2 linked regions of the Bradyrhizobium sp. AZCC 1610 genome follow. The protein of the gene in region 1 interacts with the protein of each later gene in a pairwise test. Links are inferred from orthologs where the notes say so. Each region holds a gene or a part of one and is shown on either strand. Other genes may lie near its edges.

Region 1 (3,308 bases):
GCGCTCGCTGCCAAATTCGTCGCCGACGTCGCGCTGATCGATGCCGGCGCGGATCAGTTGAAGAAGCTGGAAGCCGCAGCCGATGAAGCCGACAAACGCTACGGTGCGGCTGCCGAGAAACTGTCTGCGGCCCGCAACAAGTTCGCCGAGAAGCTCAACAAGGCGGTGAACGCCGAACTTGCGCCGCTGAAGCTCGAACGCGCGAAATTCATGACCCAGGTCGAAACCGACGCGAAGTCGCCGGGACCTCAAGGCATCGACCGCGTCGAGTTCTGGGTGCAGACCAATCCCGGCACCAAGGCGGGCCCGCTGATGAAGGTCGCCTCCGGCGGCGAGCTGTCGCGCTTCCTGCTGGCGCTGAAAGTGGTGCTGTCGGATCGCGGCTCCGCGCCCACGCTGGTGTTCGACGAAATCGATACCGGCGTCGGCGGTGCGGTAGCGGACGCGATCGGCGCGCGGCTTTCGCGGCTGGCCGGCCAGGTCCAGGTGATGGCGGTGACGCACGCACCGCAGGTCGCCGCAAGGGCGAACCAGCATCTCCTGATTTCCAAGGACGCGCTCGACAAGGGCAAGCGCGTCGCCACCCGCGTCAACGCGCTCGCCGCCGACCACCGCCGCGAGGAAATCGCCCGCATGCTGGCCGGCGCGGAGATCACCGCGGAGGCAAGGGCGGCGGCGGAGCGGCTGTTGCGCGCGGCGACAGCTTAACGGTGGTGCGCAGTCATGGCTGTGAAAGCGAAGAAAGCGCTGGTTGACGTGGCCACGCTCACCAAGGCGCAGGCCAAGGTTGAGCACATGCGGCTGGCGCTGGAGCTCGAAGGCCACGATAAGCGTTACTATCAAGAAGATGCGCCCAGCATCACGGATGCCGAATACGACGCGTTGCGGCAACGATACGATGCGATCGAGAAACGCTTTCCTGAATTCGTTACCTCCGAATCGCCATCGCAGAAGATCGGCGCCGCGCCATCCGGGCGATTCAAGAAAGTCCGGCATGCGGTGCCGATGCTGTCGCTCGACAATGCGTTCGCCGAACAGGACGTGCTCGACTTCGTCGGCCGCATCGAGCGCTTTCTCAAGCTCAGCGACGACAAGATCGATTTTTCCGCCGAGCCGAAGATCGACGGGTTGTCGATGTCGCTGCGCTACGAGGACGGCGAACTCGTTACCGCCGCCACCCGCGGCGACGGTGCGGTAGGCGAGGATGTCACCGCCAATATCCGTACGCTGGAGGATGTGCCGCACAGGCTGAAGGGCCGCAACATCCCTGATATCTGCGAGGTGCGCGGCGAGGTCTATATGACCAAGCACGCTTTTCTGGCGCTGAACGAACGTCAGAAGGCCGCGGGCGACACCATTTTCGCCAATCCGCGAAATTCCGCCGCGGGTTCGCTTCGCCAGAAAGACCCTTCCATCACGGCCTCGCGCCCGCTCGGGTTTTTCGCCTATTCCTGGGCCGAAATGAGCGCGATGCCCGAGAGGACGCAATCCGGCATGATCGGCTGGTTTGAGCGCTGCGGCTTCAAGACCAATCCGCTCACAAAACTCTGTCACTCCGTCGAGCAGCTGATTGCTTTCCATCGCAAGATCGAGGAACAGCGCGCCGAGCTCGACTACGACATCGACGGCGTCGTCTACAAGATCGATCGCATCGACTGGCAGGAGCGGCTCGGCTTCGTCTCGCGTACGCCGCGCTGGGCCATCGCGCACAAATTCCCGGCCGAGCGCGCCATGACGGTGCTCAGGGATATCGAGATCCAGGTCGGGCGGACGGGATCGTTCACGCCGGTCGGCAAGCTCGAACCCGTCGGCGTCGGCGGCGTGATCGTACAGAACGTCACGCTGCACAATGAGGACTACATCAAGGGCATCGGCAACAAGGGCGAAGTGCTGCGCGAGGGGCGCGACATCAGGCTCGGCGATACCGTCGTGATCCAGCGCGCCGGCGACGTGATTCCGCAGGTCGTCGACGTCGTGATCGACAAGCGGCCGAAGAACGCCAAAGAGTTTCACTTCCCGAAGAAATGCCCGTGCCCGCTGCACACCGACGTCGTGCGCGAGGAAACGGCAACCGGCGAGGAAGGCTCGCGCGCCCGCTGCACCGGCGAGTTCGCCTGTCCGTTCCAGAAGATCGAGCACTTAAAGCTGTTCGTGTCGCGCCGCGCCTTCGACATCGACGGCCTCGGCGAGAAGCAGCTTCAGTACTTCTTCGACGAGGGGTGGGTGAAGGAGCCCGCCGACATCTTCACGCTGCAGAAGCGCAACGCCAAGCTGAAGCTCGAGGAGATCGAAGGCTACGGCGAAACCTCGGTGCGCAATCTGTTTGCCGCGATCGAGAGCCGCCGACGCATTGCGCTGGAGCGTTTCATCTATGCGCTCGGCATGCGCCATGTCGGCGAGACCACCGCGCTGGCGCTGGCGCGCGGCTACGGTTCATGGGACGCCTTTCACGACGCCTGCCTCAAGGTCGCCAAGGGCGACGAGGAGACTATTGCCGAGATGGATGCGCTCGATCAGATCGGCGACACCGTGATCAAGAGCGTCGCAGCCTATTTCGGCGAAAGCCATAACCGCGGCGTCGTCGAGCGGCTGAAGAAGGAAGTCACGGTTCTCGACGCCGAAAAGCCGAAGAGCAATTCGGCGGTGGCCGGCAAGACCGTGGTGTTCACCGGCTCGCTGGAAAAGATGACGCGCGATGAAGCCAAGGCGACGGCCGAGCGGCTGGGCGCGAAGGCTTCCGGCTCAGTGTCGAAGAAGACGGATTATGTGGTGGCGGGGCCGGGCGCGGGTTCAAAGCTCGCGGAAGCCAAGAAGCACGGCGTACCGGTGCTGACCGAGGACGAGTGGCTGAAGCTGATCGGGGAGTGACTCTCTCCGCGTCATTGCGAGGAGCGTAAGCGACGAAGCAATCCATAGCGCCGCTCGTGGAGAAATGGATTGCTTCGCTGCGCTCGCAATGACGTTGAGACAGCGATATTAACCTCACAACATCCCCTGTTCTTCCTCCTCCGCCTTTTTTACCAATTCCTCGCTCACCACACCGCTTCGCCGCGGCACCAAAAAGAACATTGCCGACGCACACGCGATCGAGAGCGCGAAGATGGCGGCCGTCAACGGCAGCGTCGTGGTGGAGTGGCCGCCGAGATAGGCGCCGAATTGCGAGACCAGCGCGCCGATGCCCTGCTGCAGGAAGCCCATCGCGCCCGCGGCGGTGCCGGCGGCCTCGGGCCGCACGCTGATAGCGCCGGCTGCGGCATTGTTCATCACGAAGGCGTTGGCGACCATCACGACCATCTGGGTGCCGAACA
Region 2 (3,541 bases), 6.1 Mb from region 1 along the record:
AGCACCAGCCGATGCGTCGGCGGCATGCCGGTGGCGCTGCCGTAAAGCTTGAACGCCAGCGCGTTGCGGATCTCCACCTGGATCCGGGCCTCGCGGGAGGCATTGGGCTTGTCCACCGGCGGGACTTCCACGCCCATCAGCTTTTCGCGCAGGCCGGGCTTGCCATCATTACGTTCGGCATACATCGGCTGGAAACAGCCGGCCGTGAGCGCCGCCAGAGCGGCGACGGCGATGAGCCGAACGGCGATCCGGGTCCTAGCCAACGACATTCACGATCCTCATGGGAACTACGATTACCTTGCGGACGGCCTTGCCGCCGAGAGCGACTTTTACCGCATCGAGCGCCAAAACGGCAGCCTCAATTTCCGGATTTTGGGCGACCCGTGGCACGGTAACATCACCCCGTTTCTTGCCGTTGACCTGGACCACCAGCGTCACCGTGTCTTCAACCAGCAAATCGCGTTCGATTTGGGGCCAGTTGGCCTCCGAAATCAGCCCGGATTGCCCCAGGACCTGCCAGCACTCCTCGGCCAGATGCGGCATCATCGGCGCGAACAGTTGAACGAGGATGACGGCTGCCTCCCGGACCGACCAGGCCAGGTCCGGCGCCGGTTTGCCTTCGCGGCCCAGCACCTCGGCCAGCGCATTGGCGAATTCCCGGATATGGGCGAGGCAGACGTTGAAATGCAGCCGTTCGATCCCGGACGACACCTTGTCCAGTGCGCCATGGGCGGCCTTGCGCAAGCCGAGCGCGTCCTCGCCGAAGGAGGCCGGCCGGTCGGCCGGAGCCGCCTTGGCGATTTCGGCGGATTCGTTGACCAGCCGCCACAGCCGCTGCACGAAGCGTGAGGCGCCCTGCACGCGCTCGTCACTCCAGATCACGTCGCGGTCGGGCGGGGAGTCCGACAGCATGAACCAGCGCGCGACGTCGGCGCCGTACGTCGCGATGATATCGTCGGGGTCGACGGTGTTCTTCTTCGACTTCGACATCTTCTCGATCGCGCCGATGCTGATTTCTTCGCCGGTCTCCATCAGGACCGCGCGGCGGCCGTTGCCGCCGGTCTCGATCTTGACCTCGGCCGGCGTGACATAACCGCCGTCAGCTTTTTGATAGGTCTCGTGTACCACCATGCCCTGCGTATACTGGCCGGCGAACGGCTCGTCATAGGCGATGTGACCGGTGGCCTTCATGGCGCGTGTGAAGAAGCGCGCGTAGAGCAGATGCAGGATCGCGTGCTCGACGCCGCCGATATACTGATCGACCGGCATCAACCGATCGACGATGGCGCGTGTGGTTGGAGCCGTCTCGTTCCACGGATCCGTGAAGCGCGCGAAGTACCATGCCGAGTCGACAAAGGTATCCATCGTGTCGGTTTCGCGTTGCGCTTTGCCGCCGCATTTCGGGCAGCTGACGTGTTTCCAGGTCGGGTGATGGTCGAGCGCATTGCCGGGCTTGTCGAAGGTCACATCCTCCGGCAGCACCACCGGCAGGTCCGCATCGGGCACCGGTACGACGTCACACTTCGGGCAGTGGATAACCGGGATCGGACACCCCCAATAGCGCTGGCGTGAAACGCCCCAGTCGCGCAGACGGAAATTTACCTTGCGTTCGCCGACCGGCAGGTTGCCGCGAACTTCAGCTTCCAGTCGTTTCGCGACGTCTTCCTTGGCCTCTTCGATGGTCATGCCATCGAGAAAGCGTGAATTGATCATACGGCCGTCGCCGTCATAGGCGGTATCGGTGATGAAGAAGGTCTTCGGATCCTGGCCTTCCGGGCAAACCACCGGCGTGTTGCCGAGCCCGTATTTGTTCACAAAATCGAGGTCGCGCTGGTCGTGCGCCGGACAGCCGAAGATCGCGCCGGTGCCGTATTCCATCAGCACGAAGTTGGCGACATAGACCGGCAGCTTCCAACTCGGATCGAAGGGGTGGACGGCTTTGATACCGGTGTCAAAACCCTGCTTCTCCTGGGTATCGATGATTTCCTGCGCGGTGCCGTGACGCTTTGCTTCTGCAATGAACTCCGCGAGCTTTGGATTCTTCGCAGCCGCGGCCTGCGCCAGCGGGTGATCCGGTGCGATCGCCATGAACTTGGCGCCGAACAGGGTGTCGTGTCGCGTGGTGAAGACTTTCAGATCGTTATCGCCATTCGGCGCGGTCGCAGGATCGAGCGCGAAGCGGATCAGCATGCCTTCGCTGCGGCCGATCCAGTTGCGCTGCATGACGCGCACCCGATCGGGCCAGCGGTCGAGCGTGTCAAGTGCGTCGAGCAGCTCTTGCGAGTACTTCGTGATCTTGAAGACCCACTGATTCATCTCGCGCTGCTCAACAACAGCGCCGGAGCGCCAGCCGCGGCCGTCGATCACCTGCTCGTTGGCGAGCACGGTCATGTCGACCGGATCCCAGTTGATCTTGCGCTTCTCGCGCTCGGCGAGACCGGCGCGCAGGAAGTCGTTGAACAGTTTTTGCTGATGCTTGTAGTAGCCGGGGTCGCAGGTTGCGAATTCGCGCGACCAGTCCAGCGACAGTCCGATCGACTGCAGCTGCTTCTTCATCGCGGCGATGTTGTCGTAGGTCCAGGCCTTGGGCGCGACCTTGCGCTCGATCGCGGCATTTTCCGCCGGCAGCCCGAACGCATCCCAACCCATCGGGTGCATCACATTGTGGCCCTTCGCCCGCATGTAGCGGGCCAGCACGTCACCCAGCGTATAATTGCGGACATGCCCGATATGGATGCGCCCGGACGGGTAGGGGAACATCTCGAGCACGTAATATTTCGGCCGCGGATCGTCGTTTTTGCAGACGAAAATCGACTTTTCTGCCCACTGGCGTTGCCAGCGCGGCTCGGATTCACGGGCGTTATAGCGTTCGGAGGTCATGGAATCGTAAGCGCTTTTTGTGGATTCGGGTCCCGTCCAGAGGACGGCGGACTAGGCCACAAAAGCGGCTGCGGGGTCAACGGGTTGGGGAGGCGGGAAGGGCCACTTGACCGGAGGCGTGGAGCGTCCGCTCACCCCGCCATCGCGATGCCGGTCTCATCCACCAGCTTGGCAAAACCGTGCTCGACCACGGTGTTGCGGCCGCGATGTTTGGCGGCGTAGAGCGCAGCGTCGGCGGCCTCGATCAGGTCGCCGGGGGTTTGGGCGTCGTTCGGAAGCGTCGCGGCCACGCCGACGCTGACGGTGACGGTGCGGTGGCTGGAGGTGATATGCGGCAGGCCGAGGCCCTGAACGGTCGCGCGCACCGTTTCGCCGATCTCCAGCGCTCTCTGGGGACTCGTGTTCGGAAGCAGGAGGCAGAATTCCTCGCCGCCATAGCGGCCGGCGAAGCCCAGCGTGTCGCCGGCGACGCCGGCCAGCGCTTCGCCGATCCGGGTGAGGCAGGCGTCGCCCTCGGGGTGGCCATAGGTGTCGTTGTAAAGCTTGAAGTGATCGACATCGATCATCAACAGCGACAGCTCGCAATGGTACTGCTGCGCCTTCATCCATTCGAAATCGAGCCGGCTCTGGAAGCCACGGCGATTGGCGAGACCCGACAGCA

Evidence for each region.
Region 2: the proteins of ligA (region 1) and leuS interact in binary tests that used the Escherichia coli proteins (3 or more experiments, as listed by UniProt). The link is inferred for Bradyrhizobium sp. AZCC 1610 from one-to-one orthologs.

The regions. Positions count from the first base shown.
Region 1 is NZ_JAZHRR010000001.1:1,091,684-1,094,991, forward strand. Bases 305-3,295 are described here. They hold ligA (NAD-dependent DNA ligase LigA), read left to right. Parts: upstream 305-723; coding sequence 724-2,868; downstream 2,869-3,295. Other genes in these bases: recN (DNA repair protein RecN), read left to right, coding at 305-708; V1279_RS05500 (multidrug effflux MFS transporter), read right to left, coding at 2,983-3,295. Outside these bases: more of recN, read left to right, coding at 1-304; more of V1279_RS05500, read right to left, coding at 3,296-3,308. UniProt on the Escherichia coli protein: DNA ligase that catalyzes the formation of phosphodiester linkages between 5'-phosphoryl and 3'-hydroxyl groups in double-stranded DNA using NAD as a coenzyme and as the energy source for the reaction.
Region 2 is NZ_JAZHRR010000001.1:7,236,928-7,240,468, reverse strand. The notes cover bases 56-3,279. They hold leuS (leucine--tRNA ligase), read right to left. Parts: upstream 2,881-3,279; coding sequence 256-2,880; downstream 56-255. Other genes in these bases: V1279_RS35440 (sensor domain-containing diguanylate cyclase), read right to left, coding at 3,012-3,279; lptE (LPS assembly lipoprotein LptE), read right to left, coding at 56-269. Outside these bases: more of lptE, read right to left, coding at 1-55; more of V1279_RS35440, read right to left, coding at 3,280-3,541.